Regions from separate parts of the Paenibacillus sp. Y280 genome, predicted to be linked through region 2. Evidence: predicted binding sites of a transcription regulator. Region 2 holds the regulator's gene; the other holds the start of a gene.
What was found. The regulator LexA, encoded in region 2, represses DNA repair genes until DNA is damaged. The targets are predictions, from matches to a motif close to CGAACATATGTTCG.
Positions count from the first base shown of each region.

Region 1 (9,923 bases), on a different contig from region 2:
TCGCGATTTTCTCCGACGTCGCTTCCGCGTGAAAATCGACGAGGATGTTATTCGTTTGCTCTCTAGCTTCTTCGATTAGTTCATCTGCTTTGCGGAAAGGACAATCAATCGGCGGCAAAAACGTACGTCCCTGCAAATTAATGATTGCCAGCTGCTTTCCTCCGGCTTTAATGAAGGCCATGCCTTGTCCAGGGGCCCCTTCCGCATAGTTCGCCGGGCGAACAAGGCGGGGCTCATCGTCTATCCATTCAAAAATATCTTTATTATCCCACGTATGGTTGCCCATCGTTATGCCATGGATGCCCCACTCGAAAAATTCCTTCGCAATTGTTGCCGTTATCCCGCGGCCAGCGGCCGCATTCTCGCCATTTGCAATAATAATATGAGGATTGTATTTGCTCTTTAGCGCCGGCAGCACGCGTTTCAATGCGCTTCTCCCTACGTTGCCTACGATATCGCCAATAAATAATACATTCATGTGGGTACACTTCCTTTTTTATGCGCCTGCAAACAGAAAAGTGGCTAACTAGCAGCCACTTTTCCGTAAAGCTAATATTTTTTTATTGATTACTTCGCATATTCAACCGCGCGTGTTTCTCGAATGACCGTAACTTTAATATGTCCCGGATAATCGAGCTCGCTCTCGATTTTTTTCGTAATATCACGTGCGAGGCGGAATGCTTCCGTATCGTCGATTTTCTCTGGCTGCACCATGACGCGCACTTCGCGGCCAGCTTGAATCGCATACGATTTCTCTACGCCATCAAACGATTCTGAAATATCTTCAAGCTTCTCCAGTCGTTTAATGTACGTTTCAAGCGTTTCACGGCGAGCTCCCGGACGTGCAGCCGATAAGGCATCAGCCGCTCCTACGAGCATCGCGATAACGGAAGTAGCTTCCGTATCACCGTGATGGGAGGCAATACTGTTAATAACGACAGGATGCTCCTTGTATTTCTTAGCAAGCTCAACGCCGATCTCAACGTGTGAGCCTTCCACTTCGTGGTCTAGCGCTTTACCGATATCATGCAGCAATCCTGCACGCTTTGCCAGCGTAATATCTTCGCCAAGCTCTGCTGCCATCAAGCCAGTCAAGTAAGCAACCTCCATGGAGTGCTTCAATACGTTTTGACCATAACTTGTCCGGTACTTCAATCGACCAAGAATCTTGATTAAATCCGGGTGCAAGCCATGAACTCCAACCTCGAAAGTAGCTTGCTCACCGTATTCACGGATACGCTCGTCCACTTCTTTACGAGATTTTTCAACCATTTCTTCAATGCGGGCAGGATGGATACGACCGTCAGCTACAAGCTTTTCCAAAGAAGTACGGGCAATTTCGCGTCTTATCGGGTCGAAACCAGACAAAATGACCGCTTCCGGTGTATCGTCGATGATAAGATCGATACCAGTCAATGTTTCCAAAGCACGGATATTTCGGCCTTCACGCCCAATAATGCGGCCTTTCATCTCTTCATTAGGCAATGTAACAACGGATACCGTCGTTTCAGCCACATGATCTGCCGCACAGCGTTGAATCGCAAGTGATATAATATTACGGGCTTTCTTATCTGCCTCTTCTTTCGCTTGCTGCTCGATCTCTTTGATCATCTGTGCTGTCTCATGTCGTACTTCCTGTTCAACATTGGATAAAATGATCGATTTCGCATCTTCCGTTGTGAGACTCGATATACGTTCCAATTCACTAAGCTGCTGCTTGTAAATGGAATCGATCTCCTCTTGCGTTTCTTCGATCCGTTTTTCTTTGTTGGCTACAGTTTCTTCTTTGCGTTCTAGCGCTTCTAACTTTTTATCCAGCGACTCCTCTTTTTGGAGCAAACGTCTTTCCTGACGTTGAGCCTCGTTGCGACGTTCACGAATGTCTCTCTCGGCTTCGGAACGAAGTTTGTGGACTTCGTCTTTTGCCTCTAGCACGGTTTCTTTCTTCTGAGCTTCCGCTTCCTTCTTCGCATTTTCTACGATTTGGATCGCAGCTTGCTCAGCGCTTGAAATTTTGGCCTCGGCAATCGACTTTCGAATAAAATAACCAATCCCAAAGAATATTGCGCCAACAAAGAGACAGATCAAGATCCAAATGATCTCATGCATCTTGTTCACCTCCTTGTTGCATACACCAAGGCACTGCTTGGGATGATATTAGGTTTTCAACCGGCTTCAAACCGTTTCAACATTTACTAATTTGACGAAAATAATCGTTTTGAATCAACTTTTGGAAGGAAAATTGATTCAATAATGAAGGAATACAAACTCATTTTATCTTTTCGTAAAATCAATTGTCAAGCAAAAGCCCATCATCTTCCTCGAATGCTTCAACTTCCCCATTTAGATCAATCCACTTTATGGCTACCTTCACGATTTCTGAAGGGAAGCCTCTACGCATTAAATAGCCCATTAGCATGCGTTTTCGGTCTAATGGCTTGCCTTTTACGAATCGCCAATCCTTCTCCGCAGCTTTTTTTGGCCGATGCTAATTTTACATCGCGGTCTAACGATCCCGTTGCATCTGCTGCAGCTTCTTTCGACACGCCTCGCTTCAGCTCCTGCTGAATGAATCGAAGCCCTCTCAAGCTGTTTTTGAGCTGGCTTGTCGCAAATTGTCGTGCATATTGTTCATCATCCACAATATGCTCCCTTTCTAAACGGTCTAGGGCATATTGAATATGATCAGCTTCAAAAAAGCTTGCGATTTAAAATCCTCTCTAAACACAGCTTCGCCGTCCCTATCGGGACGGCGAAGCATCAGCATGTATGATTTCAGGTCGATTTATTCTAGATCTTCGAATTCTTCGTCGTCTTCTTCAGCTTTGAAATTAGCCTGAGTTGCTGCAGCCGACAGGTTGCTTGCATCGCGAATCTGCTTCTCGATCACTTCAGCGATATCCTTATGATCCTTCAAGTACTGCTTCGCATTCTCGCGGCCTTGGCCAAGACGCTCGCCATTGTAAGAGAACCATGCGCCGCTCTTCTGTACGATATCCATCTCTACGCCAAGATCAACAAGCGTGCCTTCTCTGGAAATGCCTTCGCCGTACATGATGTCGATCTCAGCTTGTTTGAACGGAGGAGCTACTTTGTTCTTAACAACCTTGATACGAGTACGGTTACCGACCATGTCGTTACCTTGTTTCAACGTTTCAATACGACGGACATCAAGACGTACGCTGGAGTAGAATTTCAAGGCGCGACCGCCTGGCGTTGTCTCAGGGTTACCGAACATAACGCCGACCTTCTCACGCAATTGGTTGATGAAAATCGCAATCGTCTTCGATTTGCTGATTGCTCCGGAAAGCTTCCGCAAAGCCTGAGACATCAGACGCGCTTGAAGACCAACGTGGGAATCCCCCATATCGCCTTCAATTTCCGCTTTCGGCACGAGTGCAGCTACGGAGTCAATAACGACGATATCAACGGCGCCGCTGCGTACGAGCGCTTCCGCGATTTCCAATGCTTGCTCACCCGTATCAGGCTGTGAAAGCAACAGCTCGTCAATGTTAACGCCAAGCTTGCTTGCATAGAGCGGATCAAGAGCATGCTCTGCATCGATAAAGGCAGCTTGTCCGCCAATACGTTGAACCTCTGCAATCGCATGAAGTGCAACTGTCGTTTTACCGGAAGATTCCGGTCCGTATATTTCAATAACACGTCCACGCGGCAAGCCGCCTATTCCTAATGCAATATCAAGAGCAAGCGAACCGCTAGGAACGGTCTCTACCTGCATGTGTGTGGATTCTCCTAATTTCATGATGGAGCCTTTACCAAATTGTTTCTCAATTTGACGCAAAGCCATTTCTAGTGCAGCGCGACGATCCGACAAGAAACTCACATCCTTCTTTATTTATAATGTTATGATACCTTTTTTCCATCAGGTTGACAAGCATTTTTTCGAACATACATTCGCATTTTTGCTTGACGCCTAATTTGGGCATAAAAAAACCGCAGCAAAGTATTCTTCGCCACGGTTCTTCCGATAACTATTCTTCATTATAACTGTCTTATCGACAATTGACAAACTTTATTTATCCATCAAAAGGGACAGCATGGCGATGGGTTGACGAGCTGGCCCGCTTCCGTTTTTAACGCGTCTGCAGCGCCAACCACAGTCGATATAACGCTGCCTTTACAGCCCGCAGCCTGATCATGCCTCTTCCGCCGCTAAGGTTTAAAGTATGAACGATCGTCGGCCTGCCGCGTTCCGCTAAGCCTACATAGACAAGTCCTACCGGCTTGCCCTCGGATTCTGCAGGTCCCGCAACACCTGTCAGCGACACGCCAAAATCAGCGTCCGACAGCTCTCTGACTCTCTCCGCCATCAATGCCGCAGTCGAATCGCTAATCGCACCTGGCGCACCTTCTCCCTCAAGCTGTGTCATCGGAATGCTGAGCAGGTGATGCTTCATTATATTGGTGTAGGTAACAACCCCTCCTACATACTCCCCACTGCTCCCAGGAACGTTTGTAATAAGTTCCGCGAACAAACCCCCGCTGCAGCTTTCCGCGCTCGCCAGCTTGCGCCTTGAGGCTCTAAGAAGGTGTACAACCTCTTCTTCGATCGGGATGTCCTTCTGTGCGTACAAATACTCGCCTACACGTTCCTTAATCTTCTCGACGGTTTCATCTATTTTTTGATCCGCTTCGATTGACGTGCTCGCTTTGGTTGATACTCGGATAGCTACCTCGCCTTCCTTTGCGTAAGGGGCTATGGTTGGATCAACCTGACCATCAATCAAATCAAGCAGCTTCGCTTCGAGATTGGATTCACCGATCCCAGCGAATTTCAGCAGGCGCGAATAAAGCGGATCTGCTAACCCAAGCACGGAACGCAGCCACACCTCGCCAGCGCCATCCATCATCGGCTTCATTTCCCGCGGCGGGCCTGGCAGAAGCAAATAAAGCGTGCCGTCAACGGATAAGCCATTGCCCACAGCAAGGCCTGTCGTATTCTCAAGCGGCTCGCCGCCTTCAATCATGAGTGCCTGCCTGCGATTGCTCTCTACCATATGAATGCCTCGGGAGCTGAACAACTGCTCGATTTGGGCCATGGAAGGCTCGTGAATGAGCAGCTTGCGGTTTAAATATTCGGCTAGCACGTCCTTCGTAAGATCATCCTGCGTCGGGCCAAGCCCCCCTGTAAAGACAAGCAGGTCGGCTCTGCTTCTTCCGATTTCGATGGCTTGCCTCAGCCGCTGGGCATTGTCGCCGACTACCGTCTGAAAGTAAACATCAACACCTAGCCCTGCAAGCTTTTGAGACAAAAACTGTGCATTCGTATTTACGATTTGGCCTAGCAGCAGCTCCGTGCCGACCGCAATGATTTCTGCTTTCATGGTTAGCGTTCTCCTCTTCGTTCAAATGTTCTAGGTTTGAATTTATGCATGCATATAAGCAAAAGCATCTCCCCGACTTGCGGAAAGATGCTTTGACATTATTCTACCGGAATCAAATGCTTGTTTTTCAAAAAATAATCGATTCCCGAGTATACCGTAATAGCGGCAGCCACCCAGCTTGCGATGACATCAAACGGAAAATCAATGAAATTAAATGGGAAGTTGTTGATCAAGAGCGCGATAATCATCGTAATTTGAATCGCCGTCTTCCATTTGCCCCATGTGCTGGCAGCCATAACAGAGCCTTCTAGAAGCGCGATCTGACGGAGACCAGTTACCGCAAATTCCCGACTGATGATCACGATCGCAATCAATGCGTTCAGCTTGTCCATCTCAACGAGTGAAATCAGTACCGCTGCTACAAGCAGCTTATCTGCCAATGGATCAAGCAACTTGCCTAGGTTCGTAACGATTTTGTTCTTGCGCGCAATGTAGCCGTCTAATCCGTCTGTGCTTGCCGCCACAATAAAAATGAGTGCCGCTATGATTTGATTGTATGTAATGGAGAAGTCTGAGATGCTGAACGACCCCAAATCCACTTTAATAAGCAGAAAAAACATAATAACCGGCACCAAAAATATTCTGGCTAGTGTAATGCGATTCGCCAGATTCACGCAATTCCCTCCTTAGATCGATCTAACTCATAGGTGTGCATTACGCGAACCCCTTGTTCGTGAATGAAATCGGCTTTCATTTCCAGCTGCATACCATATAATAAGCAGCCTTGAGCCTTAGCAATTGTTCTCTCTCTCATCTATGTATTCCCCCAGATCCTTCCGTAAAGCTACCTAACCAAGTATAATACATGCCAATTCACGTGTCAAAAGCGGCTAAAGCCTCAATTGTTAGCGACTTCAGCATCAAAACGAAAAGCCCCGTTTCTCAAAATGCGATGAAACGAAGCTTTTGTTTTAAGAGCGATAATTAGTGAATTGAAGCTCTACTGGCAGATCAGCTTCTCTAAGCAGCTTCATCACGGCTTGCAAGTCATCGAGGCTTTTGCCTGATACTCTAATCTGATCGCCTTGAATCAAGCTTTTCACCTTCAGCTTCGAATCGCGAATCAAAATATTGATTTTTTTCGAGACATCCTGCTCAATTCCTTGTCTTAGCTTTATGCGTTGACGGACGGTATTGCCCGATGCGCCTTCGATTTTGCCATAATCCAAGTTTTTGATCGGAACGCCGCGTTTTACCATTTTGGACAATAGGATGTCAAGCACGTTCTTTAGCTTATAGTCATCCTCGGAAGCGACAACAAGCTCTTCCTTCTCGAGAGCGATGGAGCTCTTGCTGCCTTTAAAGTCAAAGCGCGTTTCAATCTCACGCTCTGCTTGCTTTATCGCATTCGCTAATTCTTGCATATCCACCTTGGATACAATATCAAAAGCATTTTCTGAAGCCATTTCATACCTCTCCTTTGGTACAGGAATCAATTATTCCGTTTTAGCCTGGTCCGTTGGTACCGCTTCATCTGTTGGTGTTGCATTGTCGGTAGCGCCAACTGGATTAAGCAGCAGTTTTTTTAATGTTGCCCTGTCGCCATCAGGCACAGGAACGCCGTCCACGGTTATTTCGGTCAGATCCGCTCTGCCTACATTGATGTAAATTGGACCTGCGAGTTCATAAGTTTCGATTGTGCCGTCCTCTGCATTTGTAGAGTAAAGCTTCTCTCCAGTTCTGCTGCCTGAGCGAACCTCAAGCCAGCTTCTGCCGCCAACCACTTTAACTTCAACCTTATGGGCTGTACCCGCTGGACCAATATCATATTGATCAGCCTTGCCCACCTTGCTGCCGAACGTAACCGTTGTAGGCGCAACAGTCGGAGTCGGAGAGACGGGTGGTGTACTTGGCACGTTCTCGTTCCCAGTTGAATTATTATTATCCGTATCCTCAGCAGGCGGCTGGGACACCTCGGTAATGTCTGTGCTGTTATCTGCCTGTTTCGGATCGCTAGAATCTTTATTGATTGCATAGACCCAAATGACGACAACGATCAAAATAAGAAAGGACCACATCATGACGCTAAAACCGATTTTGCCAAGTCTCTCTGACGATTGAGATTTGACTCTGCGCGGTGCCCTAACGACGATCGGCTCGGAAATTTGCTCTACCGGTGCAGCAGGCACCTCATGCTGATACAAGCGAAGCACTTCATCTGGATCGAGTCCAACTGCTTCTGAGTAATTTTTCACAAATGCCCGTACATAGAAAGGACCTGGCAAAACCGTATGATCTCCACTCTCAATCGCTTCCAAGTACCGTTTTCTGATTTTTGTCGTTTCTTGAATATCATCAAGCGTTAAGCCGCGCTGGTCTCTCGCCTTGCGAAGTAGTTCACCTAAATCAGACATGAGACGGCCTCCTTCCGATTAGAAATCGTCTGTATAGTTAGCTGTGAAAGATTCATAAGATATTTCCTCATCTGGCGTATTGCGCAATTCTACAATAATGTCAAAATGGCTGTAATCAAAATTGGATTCTTTAATGAATATATCTGGATGTTCGATTACTTTCGTTGAAGGCATAGCCATAATCTCCTGCAGCAATCCGTAATGCTTCTCATTCGAGCGAATCGTGCTTACGATTCCATCAATTATAAAAATATTGTTAGGCTGCATCTCGTCCTCAGACAGCTGGCTTCTGACCGTTTGCCGAAGCAAAGTAGAGGAAACAAAGGTCCAGCGCTTATTCGAGCATACGCTGCCTGCAATGATGGACTCCGTCTTGCCTACCCGCGGCATACCTCTTAAACCTATAACCTGATTTCCATCACGTTTAAACACTTCGCCCAAAAAGTCCACTAAAATACCGAGCTCATCGCGCGTAAAACGGAACGTTTTGCGGTCATCGGAATCACGTTCGATATAGCGTCCATGACGGACTGCTAAAATATCAACAATTGTAGGCGTTCTCAGCTTGTTTACAGTAATATTATCAACCTTTTGAAGCATTTTGCCAAGAAGCTCGATTTTCTCGTCATCATCGGTCTGAAGCAGCATGCCCCTTGTTCGATCCTCAACGCCGTTGATCGTCATAATATTAACCTCAAGCATACCTAGCAATGAAGCGATATCTCCAAGCAAGCCTGGGCGGTTCTTATGTATTTTGTATTCCATGTACCACTGCTTCGACTCCAAAGCTTTCACCGTCCTAAACCTAATCGTATAGAAGTATGTAAATGATTGAACTGCCCGTCATAAAACATAATTCTACAATTTTCGTCACAATCCTGCAACCCAAAAAGAAACATTGCAGAAAAGCCTCCTAAAGGGAGGCTCTTCTGCTGCTACTTCTGTTGACGAAATGCCGCCATCGCAAAAAAATGGGCTACGATTTTTGGACGAGCTTGACCATCAAGCAGGCTAGCGTCTTGCGCTCAGACTCATCGCCTGCATCCCAAAGCTCTTTCAATACGCGTTCTTCCTCATTTTTCGGATCAACCTTTTCTTCAAGAAAAGTGCCGATCTCATAAGCTAAGGACACGATCGTTTCTTCCGTCATCCCAATTTTTTTCGCTTGTGATACACGGTCTGCCAAAAAATGCTTCCATGTTGCAAAGTTAGAAAGGACTGTCGACATGTTTCTTCGCCTCCTAATGGTATAGAAAAGAATCATCAACAGTCTTATCATGCGTAAAAGCACGTCTAATTATGCAAAAGGGCTTGTCCGCCAAAAAAGAACAGCTTCAACTTATGTGTGCCAGCCGCCGTTTGGGCTAATTACTTGTCCCGTAATATACGATGATTCAGGCAGCGCCAGAAAATACACGAGCGAAGCAATTTCTTCCGTAGAGCCAAATCGCCCGACTGGAATTTCCTGCTGCATCGCAGCCTTCTCCTCCGCATTGAAGCTATCCATCATTTCGGTATCAACCGCTCCCGGTGCAACCGCATTAACGGTAATGCCCGTCGGCGCCAGCTCCTTGGCCAGCGCCTTCGTAAACGCGTTCATACCGCCCTTTGTTGTTGAATAAAGCACTTCGCAGGATGCTCCAGACATCCCCCAAATGGAGGAAACGTTAATGATGCGGCCATAACGCTGGGCAATCATATTCGGCATAAACAACTGCGAGCATAGAAACATGCCCTTCAGGTTGACGGCCATCACATCATCCCAATCTTCCTCGGTCACATCCATCAGCATGCCATAATGCGAAATGCCTCCGTTGTTGACTAATATATCCGGAAGCATATTGTGGCTCTCCAGCTTCTCCCGCATCCGCTCAAGCTGCTCCTTGGAACGCAGATCCGCTGAGATCGTTAATACGTTTGCGCCAAGCGCCATACAAGTTCGTGCCGTCTCGTTAGCCGTCTCATGAGAATGCAAATAATGTATGACGATATTGACTCGCTCAGCTGCAAATCGTTTGGCAATAGCTGCGCCGATGCCGCGGCCTCCCCCAGTAATCAGCACCGTCATTTCCTGAAGCGTCTTCATTTTGATGGCTGTTCCACAATCGATACCGATGATTGATTGAAGTCAAAATGCTCACGAAGCCGCTCATTAACATCGTTA
Region 1 covers NZ_JBXCIW010000002.1:166,147-176,069, forward strand. Annotated here, with positions in the region: gene AC1TPC_RS03470 (TIGR00282 family metallophosphoesterase) at 1-478, opposite strand, end outside; gene rny (ribonuclease Y) at 568-2,109, opposite strand; partial or broken gene AC1TPC_RS03480 (regulatory protein RecX) at 2,291-2,422, opposite strand; gene AC1TPC_RS03485 (RecX family transcriptional regulator) at 2,394-2,642, opposite strand; gene recA (recombinase RecA) at 2,786-3,835, opposite strand; gene AC1TPC_RS03495 (competence/damage-inducible protein A) at 4,095-5,345, opposite strand; gene pgsA (CDP-diacylglycerol--glycerol-3-phosphate 3-phosphatidyltransferase) at 5,444-6,019, opposite strand; gene AC1TPC_RS03505 (hypothetical protein) at 6,016-6,159, opposite strand; gene AC1TPC_RS03510 (YajQ family cyclic di-GMP-binding protein) at 6,317-6,811, opposite strand; gene AC1TPC_RS03515 (helix-turn-helix domain-containing protein) at 6,842-7,759, opposite strand; gene AC1TPC_RS03520 (DUF3388 domain-containing protein) at 7,778-8,545, opposite strand; gene AC1TPC_RS03525 (DUF3243 domain-containing protein) at 8,736-8,987, opposite strand; gene ymfI (elongation factor P 5-aminopentanone reductase) at 9,099-9,845, opposite strand; gene yfmH (EF-P 5-aminopentanol modification-associated protein YfmH) at 9,842-9,923, opposite strand, start outside.
Region 1: recA (recombinase RecA) is a predicted target of LexA. The motif match lies at 3,905-3,918, and genes of this name have one in related genera.

Region 2 (9,923 bases):
TTGAACGCTAATGCCTTTGATGTTGGACACAGGGATTCGTTTGTCGCCAGTCATACGGCGTGACTGTACAAAATCTTTGCCAATCGTTATGTAGGGTCTGCGGAAAAAGAATAATGCAGCCAGCAAAATATAACAGCCAACGGTTACCCAGAACATCGTATCCATTTTGAATTGCTCTGCGCCTTGCATAAGGATGATGTACATGCCGATAAATAAAATCAATAAGATTGGGGCAATGAAATTACGCCCAACGATCTTCTCAGACTTCTCGGCATTAAAGACGATTTGACCATCTCCTTGCTTCTTGCGTTGTTTGTTTACAACATTCATGTTTTTGCGCACTTTGCGCTCCCAAGATCGTGACAAGCTGACATTCCTCCTAATTGTAAAAGCTATTCAAACGGTCTGCGGAATTTTTCAATGAAGCGATTTGGATAATCCTCCGGCAGCGCGCTTATTTGCTCCAAACGATTCCATACCTCGCTTGGCATCTCCCAGCCTATTGCTCCGATATTATCCTCAAATTGCTCTAATTTGCTGGCGCCGAATATCGGTGAAGTAATGCCTTCCCGCTGAATGAGCCAGCGGAGCGCAACCTGTGCGGGAGTTTTATCAAGCTCTTTCGCTGCTTCAAGCAAAGCATCAAGAATGACAAAGTTTTTATCGAGGGCACGATTAACCCATGCGCTCTCCCCTACCTTAGAGGTTAAACGTCCTTCTGTCGGCTCTTCCCTGCTGTAACGGCCAGTCAGGAAACCGCCGCCGATAGGAGCCCAAGGAATAATGCCTACCTTCTCCTCTAAGCAAAGCGACAGCATCTCGCGATCCATTTGTCTGCTTACCAAGCTATATTGGGGCTGAATGGACACAAAACGCACATAACGGCTAGCATCGCTATAGGCTAGTGACTTCATTAGCTGCCATGCAAAGAAATTAGAGCAGCCTATGTAACGCACCTTGCCGGAAGTGACAAGGTCATCAAGCGTGCGGAGCGTTTCCTCGATTGGAGTAGCATGATCCCACACATGGACCTGGTACAAGTCGATATAATCGGTTTGCAGACGCTTAAGGCTAGCTTCAACGCCATCCATAATATGCTTGCGCGATAAGCCCACTCCGTTGATATTACCCGAAGTGGTCATACGCACCTTTGTAGCAAGGACGATGTCGGAACGCTTGTTTTTAATTGCTTTGCCTACGATCTCCTCGGATCGGCCGCTCACATAAACGTCGGCTGTATCGAGGAAATTGCCCCCGCGATCAACAAAGCGATCAATCATATCGATTGAATCCTCTTCACTTGTCGTATTGCCAAATGTCATCGTTCCCAAACATAATTCGGATACGGCTAGTCCACTTTTGCCAAGCAGATTATATTTCATCTAAACACCCTCTCATGGATATTTAATGAGTACAACTGACATTCATTAATGCTTGATATTGTCCTTATCATCAACAATTTCAATCTGATCCAGCTGTTGACGGAAATTATTTTTGAAGTTAGTCAAATATTGCTTGCGCAGCTCATCTCTCTCAGCTGTTTCTTCATCGGTTAAGCCTACCGATTTATTTTTACGAGCCAGCTCGTTAATACGTTCAATTATTTCCGAGAATTCCATTGCTTGCTCTACTCCTCTCATGATGAAAAAACCTCTACACTATACTTTGACATTTTCAACGTTCAGTTGTCAAGGAATCGTAGAGGCTTCATCGGTAATCTATGGAGTTAGAGCACTGCTATTATTGTAGAACGACCTGATCGCCAGCTTTTAATCCTTTAAGCACTTCCGTCAGCTCGGGCGTTTCGAGGCCGATTATAATTTCTTTCCGCTCATACTGGCCATTACCCGTATCCTTCATGACAAAATGCTTGTCTTTTTCACGTATGATTGCAATCGATGGAACCGCAGTTGTATTTTCCTTGCGCTCAGTCTCTATTGCGCCATTCAAGCTCAGACCTGCTATCAAATACTCGCTAGGCTCAAGAATGATGACGACCTCAAACTGAGCAGCTTGATTTAAATTATTTTGATCCGTTCCTGTTTTCGCAAATTTAGATACTTTCAGTACTTTCCCCTTCAGCTTCAGTTCCTTCATCGCATTCATCTTAACCTGAACCGGCATGCCGGGCTTGATGCGAAAAACATCCTGTTCCCCAACTAGCGCAATGAATTGCAATTTGTTCAAATCAACGACCTTGCCCACATATTCATTGTCTGTTAAAGCCTGCGGCCGTTTGTTGGCATTATCAAATAAAAAGATTCCTGTGGCCGGTGAGCGTAAGCTGGAATCTTTCAGCTTGTTTTTCTTCACAAGCAGCTCCTTCACTTGAATGCTCGACGTCACATCATTCAATTCCTTCGTCAAGCGAGCTATTTCCTTATTAACAAAAACCTTTTTGCGCCCCTCTTCAGTAGATTCCAACGGGCTCGATTCGTCATCCACCTGACTTAAATAGTCATTCAGATCAGCCTCGAGTTTAGCTTTATGCAGTACTGCCTCCGCCTGCAAAATCTCGTTTTGCACCGCTGTCTGATCGAGCTTAAACAGCACATCGCCCTTCTTCACCTGCTGGCCGTCCTCAATTGCCCACTCTGTAACCTTTGAGCCAAAGGGGGCATATACGAGCGTTTCCTGCTCATACAGCGACTTTCCTTTCACCTCAACTGTACTCGCAATCGACTCTTTCGTCACTTGAAACGTAATCGGCTGCGAGTCTGTTGCCATTAGGTCTGCGGGCCTTGATGGATTTCCAATTCTATATAATACAAAGCTGATGCCGATAATAATAAGACCAATTATTGCCCACTTTATTTTCTTCTTCATCTTTATGCTCCTTCTTCAACTTTAAATTAATCTCGTCTTATCGCTGTCAGAGCATCTGTACGTGATGCGCTAATAGCTGGATAAATTCCTGAAAATATGCCAGTGGCAAGCGCGAATGCCATACCGATTGGAATCGTTAATAAAGGAACAAATATAATGACCGAATCCTGTTCGCCGGATAAGTTCGTAATCAGACCATTAATACCCCATACGATCCAGTATGAAAATAATACGCCAAGCAATCCGCCAAGCAGACCCAGCAACGCTGCTTCTACAATAAACATATTTCGAATTTGGCTAAGGTTAGCGCCAAGCACCTTCATGATGCCAATTTGTCTTCGCCTTTGATAGGTAGACATCGTCATAGCTACGACAATTGAAATAGAAGCGATAATGAGAATAAAAACACCGATGCCAAGTGCGGCTGCTTTTATAATTTTAAATTCATTCGCAAGCCGTTCCTTTTGAAATAAATTAGTTTGCGTTGACACGACAAGCTTTTGAAGCTGTCGCTCTACTTGCTCGATTTTGGATTGATTATCGACCTTCACGATAATCGAATTATAGGATTCCTGCTGATCGCCAGGCAGCTTAAGCTCTTTCTTAAGGAGCGCTGCCGTCTCAATCGATATGTAGCCCTTCTTGTCGTACATAATCTGATCATCCTTGAGACCGCTTGGTTTTTTCAGGACGCCGACAACACGCAGCGGCCTGCTTAGAACCTGACCTTCAGACGAATAATAGCGAAACTGTATTTGCTTCTGATATAAAACGGTTGGAATACTGTTTAAGCTTTGATATTGCTCGAACACTGCATCATCATATGGATTCGTGTTTAGCTGCTCTTGTATATTTTGTTTGGTTATATCATCGATCAGACCCATAGTAGCGCCATAGTTAAGCACAATCATGTCCTCAAGATTAGATGGCCCGCCTTGCATGAATTCATTTCCGAAAGCTGTAAGCATCTCCAAATCCGTACCGATCAATTGGGTTTGATTTTGTGAAGCAAGCCCATCTAAAGTCGTCAGCTCCATATATTCAAGCTGCTGAAAAGGAGCTGCTGCCGTCACATGCTTGATTTTCTTCATAATATCAAGCTTTTGCTGCGTCAATTTCCCTTGTTTCAGCGATTCGCTTTCACTTTCATTTGCAGGGGTTTTGCTGCCAGCTCCAGCACCTGTATTTGCTGTTACCGTAATCTCATCCATTTTTAAATAGCTGTTCATCTGCTGCTCGACATAAATTTGCGCAGATTCGCCTATACTCATAGCTACAATTATGGCAGCACAGCCAATCGAAATACCTGCCGCACAAAGTGCCGTTACGACCTTCCTGCGCTTGACTTGATCCCAAGATAATCGTGTAATATCACTTATTCTCAATTTGCGTTCCCCCCGCAAGCAATCTTTCTTGAGCGGCTTCCTGCTCCGTCACGAGGTAACCATCCCGCAGCGTAATAATTTTTTCCGTTTGGGCTGCAACCTCACGTTCATGTGTAACGATGATAAAAGTCGTATCCATCGATTTGTTCAAATGCTTCAAAATCATAATAATTTCTTCTTCTGTTTTTGTATCCAAATTACCAGTAGGCTCGTCCGCAAAAATGACCGATGGCTCAGTGATCAATGACCGGGCTATACTGACACGCTGCTGCTGTCCTCCTGAGAGCTGTGATGGAAATAATTCCGCTTTATCCGGAATTCCCACCTGTTCAAGCAAAGCAAGCGCTTTTTTCTTCCTTATAGAAGGATGAATCGATTGAAACACGAGCGGCAGCTCGACGTTTTCTCGAACGGTCAAATTGGCAATCAGCTCATACGCTTGAAAAATAAACCCGATATGCTTTCGTCTAAACTCAGCCAACCGATTTTCGTTCATCGTAACGATATTGTGGTCTGCAATAAAGATTTGCCCCTCTGTAGGCTTCATTAAGCCGGCCATTAAGTTCAGCAGCGTAGATTTGCCAGAGCCGGAGCTTCCTAACAGCGCAATCATTTCTCCCTTATGTACATCAAAGCTAATATGCTGCAGTACAGCAGTCGCTTCGTTCCCATTCATGAAGGAATGGGATAGCTCTTCAACACGTAACAATTCAGCCTCTCCTTTCAATCCCCTTCAATAGACGAACTTACCTAGGGAAAACCCTGCAGTTCACACAAAAAAACTTTCTAAAAGAAGTAGATTCCATTGATCTACTTGATTCAGAAAGCTATGTATATGATGAAACAATTCTATTAATTGTAAATGACTCTCAAATTAAATGCTAGGAATAATTAGCTTTTGCCCTGGCATAATTTCCGAGGATTGCAGGTTGTTGCGATCTTTAATCAAATAAATGACATATCGAATATCTTGCTTGCCATCGGTATATTGCTTAGCGATTTCCCAAAGTGTGTCACCCGAATGCACGATAACCATATTTTCTCCAGCTGTCGCTTCTGCTGGATAACTGCCGGAAGCAGCTGTTCCTATAAGCAGAAAGCTAGTAAATAAAAGTGCGAACACAGCTGAGCAGACTACAATCTTTGCTGCATGGCGCTTCATCAATCGTCTGATCAAATGGTTAAACACCGTTGTTTTAACTGTTTCTTGTTTGTGTATCGTTCTATTAAAACTTGAACTAGTTATCATTATTCAGCACCCCAAACGTTTGTTCTGTTTTTAGAATACACGAACAAACGTTTGGAGTCAACAAAAAAATACGAACTTCTGTACTTGAGAACTTATGTTTGTACGAACTCCGGTTCTATGTTATAATTTGCTACAAACCTACTAATGGAGTGATCACAGTGTCGAAGATTTCTAACCGACAACATTCTATTCTTGAATTTATTAAGAATGAAGTCCGGGAGAAAGGCTATCCACCTTCCGTTCGAGAAATCGGCGAAGCTGTTGGATTGTTATCCAGTTCAACCGTTCACGGTCATTTGGACCGCTTGGAGAAGAAAGGCCTAATTCGCCGGGATCCCACTAAACCACGTGCTATTGAAATTTTAGATCAAGAAGGTGTGGATGGCATGATCCCCCTTTCCGTTGCCAAAGTACCTATCGTTGGTAAAGTTACTGCGGGTGTGCCTATTACCGCAACAGAGAACATCGAAGAGTATTTCCCTCTTCCTTCACACTTTGTAGGTGACAGCAGCGTATTCATCTTGAATGTCATGGGCGAGAGTATGATCGAAGCCGGTATTCACGATGGAGATTACGTTATTGTTCGTCAGCAGCAAACAGCTAATAACGGAGAAATCGTTGTTGCAATGACTGAGGATGACGAAGCAACGGTCAAGACGTTCTACAAGGAGAAAAATCACATTCGCCTGCAGCCGGAAAATTCCACAATGCAGCCGATTTTACTCCAAAATGTAACCATTCTAGGCAAAGTCATCGGACTGTTCCGGGATATCCATTAAAGCAAGTAAACGTACATAAAGAAGAGGCTGATCCGATATGCGCAAGCATAGTCGACTCAGCCTCTTCTTTGCTATTTATTTTTATTGTGTATCTTTCGGCATTCGATTCATTTTTCTTCACAAATAATGTAATTTTTCCTCCCCACTCCTGCCTGCCCTATGACAAACACCCAATCAATGAGTGATTAGCCCGCATAACCTATAATGTATTCAACACGTAAGGAGGTGCACCTAAAAAATGTCCGGTTACGTTGGTGGAGCTTTTACAAACTTAGGTACAATTTTGGTCCTATTCATTTTATTGGTGATTATCGCATGCAGCTGCGGCTTCGGCGGCTACTAATTCAACCATTAAACTTCGCAAAAGACCCATACTATGGGTCTTTTTGTGTGGACTCATATTTTTATGGCGCACTATTCTAGATCTTATATGGCTCTCTTCCGAAGCTGGCCTACAGTCATTTTTGCTTTTGAAAGATGGACAAGCTGTTGTAGATTAAGCTGTGGATAATCATATAGCAGTCCTTCATAGACGACATGAAATTGACTGTAATTCAGAAAATCATCAGGTGTAACCAGCGTCGATGGACGGTTACAGACCGGAATCCCGCTTTTCCGCATCGTTTCTGCAACGAATTGTGAACAAAAGTAGGAATGGGCGGGCCGTAAATCCCACTCCATATACACCCCCACCAAACCAATCAAATTAGGATAAGTCATTTTGCGAACCGCGCGTATAGAATGCTCCCCCGATTACTAGTTTACTAGAAGGAACGCCTTTGCTTTTATAAAACTTAATTGATTTATCTACACTATATTGGGAAAAATACATCCGAAAATGAGATAGAAACAGAATGACCCGCATGAGAGACACCTTTGGAAAAGTGTCTTTCTTGCGGGTCATTATTAGGTTATGAACTTTAGGGATTCAGATCTTAGTAAAGAGTCAAGTATTGATCTCTTTCCCATTGGTGAACTTGTGTCCGGTACATATCCCACTCGATTTCTTTCAGTTCATAGAAATGGGCAAGCGCATGGTCGCCAAGCGCATCGCAAACGATGTCGCTTCTTAACATTTCGTCAAGAGCTTCCTTCAAATCAAGCGGCAAGCTTGGAATGCCTGCATCCTGACGCTCTTCCTCCGTCATGATGTAGATGTTGCGGTCTGTTGGAGCCGGCAACGGAAGCTTGTTCTGAATGCCATCAAGACCAGCTCTTAGCATAACAGCTAGTGCCAAATATGGGTTAGCAGCTGGATCTGGGTTGCGAACTTCGACGCGCGTGCTAAGACCGCGTGATGCTGGAATCCGAATCATTGGCGAGCGATTGCTTGCGGACCAAGCGACATAGCAAGGCGCTTCGTAGCCAGGTACAAGACGCTTATAGGAATTGATTGTTGGATTCGTGATAGCAGCCATAGCACGAGCATGAAGCAAGATACCTGCCATGTATTGACGAGCTACCGCACTAAGACCAAGCTTGTCCTTCTCATCGTAGAACATATTTGTGTCGCCTTGGAACAACGATTGGTGGCAATGCATTCCAGAACCATTTACGCCGAACAATGGTTTTGGCATAAACGATGCATGCAAGCCATGCTCGCGTGCAACCGTTTTAACTACCAGCTTAAACGTTTGAATTTGGTCAGCAGCTTTAATCGCATCTGCGTATTTAAAATCGATTTCATGCTGTCCAGGAGCTACCTCATGGTGAGAAGCTTCAATCTCGAAGCCCATCTCTTCAAGCGTAAGTACGATTTCACGACGGCAGTTTTCACCCATATCCATCGGTGCTAAGTCGAAATAGCCGCCCTGGTCATTTAGCTCAGTAGTCGGCTCACCGCGATCATCGGTTTTGAACAAGAAAAATTCCGGTTCAGGTCCAACATTCATTGCTGTGTAGCCCAGCTCTTCTGCTTCCTTCAAGGCACGCTTCAAAATACCGCGAGGATCTCCGGCAAACGGTGTTCCGTCTGGCATATAAATATCACAAATCAAACGGGCAACACGATCTTGTGTAACCCATGGGAATACAACCCAAGTATCTAAATCAGGGTATAAGTACATGTCTGATTCTTCAATACGTACGTAACCTTCAATGGAAGAGCCATCAAACATCATTTTGTTGTCAAGCGCCTTCTCTAGCTGACTAACTGGAATTTCAACATTTTTTATCGTTCCTAGTAAATCCGTAAACTGCAAACGAATAAACCTAACATTTTGTTCCTGTGCTATACGTCTAATATCCTCTTTAGTGTAACTCACAGAATCATCTCCTTAGTTTGCAAATCGATTGTTATATTAGTCAAACTAGCGCTTATTTAAGAAACGAGTCAATTGACCTTGAATAAGCGATGCTTGACCTGGTCTTTTCTCGAGCAACTGCTGCTTTAGCAAACGGTGCAGCTGCTGATCAGACAGCTCGCGACGCTTCACTTCCGATTGCTCACTGACAATCGTCGCATCATCCGATTCCTTCGATACCGGATTCATCACTTGCTTAATGCCAGCGATGTTAACACCTTTCTCTATCAATGATTTTATTTCCAAAAGCCGTTCTACGTCATTAAATGAAAATAACCGCTGGTTTCCTGCCGTTCTTGCAGGTACGATCAATTCATGCTGTTCATAATACCGGATTTGCCTTGCCGTTAAATCCGTCAGCTTCATTACGATGCCGATAGGGAATAAGGCCATATTTCTGCGAATATCATCAGCCAAGCCGCATCAACCTTCCACTCGCTCATTTATACTTACATTCTAAACGTTACTATGCAAATGTGTCAAGTTATGTAAGGTTTAATCACAATTAAACCGCTATCCACAAGGCGATATAACGCAGTTAGAACACCGTACTTTGCATGAGCGTAAGTTAGGCCGCCTTGCATATAAGCGATGTAAGGTTCACGTATAGGCGCGTCAGCCGACAGCTCCAAGCTGCCTCCTTGTATGAACGTACCTGCCGCCATAATGACGGCATTCTCGTAGCCCGGCATGTCCCAAGGCTCGGGTACGACATGTGAATCTACAGCTGCTGCTTGCTGAATGCCCTGCACGAAAGCGATCAGATGCTCAGCTTGTCCAAAACGAACCGCTTGAATAAGATCGGTTCTCGGCTCATTCCATCTTGGTTTAGTTACAAATCCAAGCTCTTCAAACAAAGCTGCAGCCAGCACGCTGCCTTTAATGGCTTGGCCCACTAAGTGCGGTGCCAAGAACAATCCTTGGAACATTGGGCGAAGCGTTCCTAACATCGCACCAACCTCGCCACCAATACCTGGCGCCGTCAGTCGATAGGCTGCCGCTTCAACAGCTGCTGCTGTACCCGCGATATAACCACCGGTTTCGGCTAAGCCTCCGCCCGGGTTTTTGATTAGCGAGCCAGCCATTAGATCCACACCTACTTGGGTGGGCTCAAGCAGCTCTGTAAACTCCCCATAACAATTATCAACAAATACTAGCAGATCCGATTTCAGAGCTTTTACCCGCTTGACAATATCAGCAATCTCGGCAACGTTGAATGATGCTCTCCAGTCGTAACCGCGAGAGCGTTGAATTCCGATTACCTTCGTTTCAGCTGTAATCGATTGCTCAATACGCTCCCAGTCCAGGCCGCCGTCCTCTAGCAGAGAAACCTCAGAATATTTCACACCCCAGTCCTGCAAGGAGCCGGAACCATCACCTG
Region 2 covers NZ_JBXCIW010000003.1:146,081-156,003, reverse strand. Annotated here, with positions in the region: gene AC1TPC_RS05265 (hypothetical protein) at 1-366, opposite strand, end outside; gene AC1TPC_RS05260 (aldo/keto reductase) at 393-1,382, opposite strand; gene AC1TPC_RS05255 (DUF896 domain-containing protein) at 1,428-1,640, opposite strand; gene AC1TPC_RS05250 (efflux RND transporter periplasmic adaptor subunit) at 1,741-2,826, opposite strand; gene AC1TPC_RS05245 (ABC transporter permease) at 2,853-4,211, opposite strand; gene AC1TPC_RS05240 (ABC transporter ATP-binding protein) at 4,198-4,920, opposite strand; gene yneA (cell division suppressor protein YneA) at 5,086-5,460, opposite strand; gene lexA (transcriptional repressor LexA) at 5,619-6,239, shown strand; gene AC1TPC_RS05225 (hypothetical protein) at 6,666-6,920, opposite strand; gene glnA (type I glutamate--ammonia ligase) at 7,175-8,503, opposite strand; gene AC1TPC_RS05215 (MerR family transcriptional regulator) at 8,549-8,959, opposite strand; gene AC1TPC_RS05210 (methionine gamma-lyase family protein) at 9,022-9,923, opposite strand, start outside.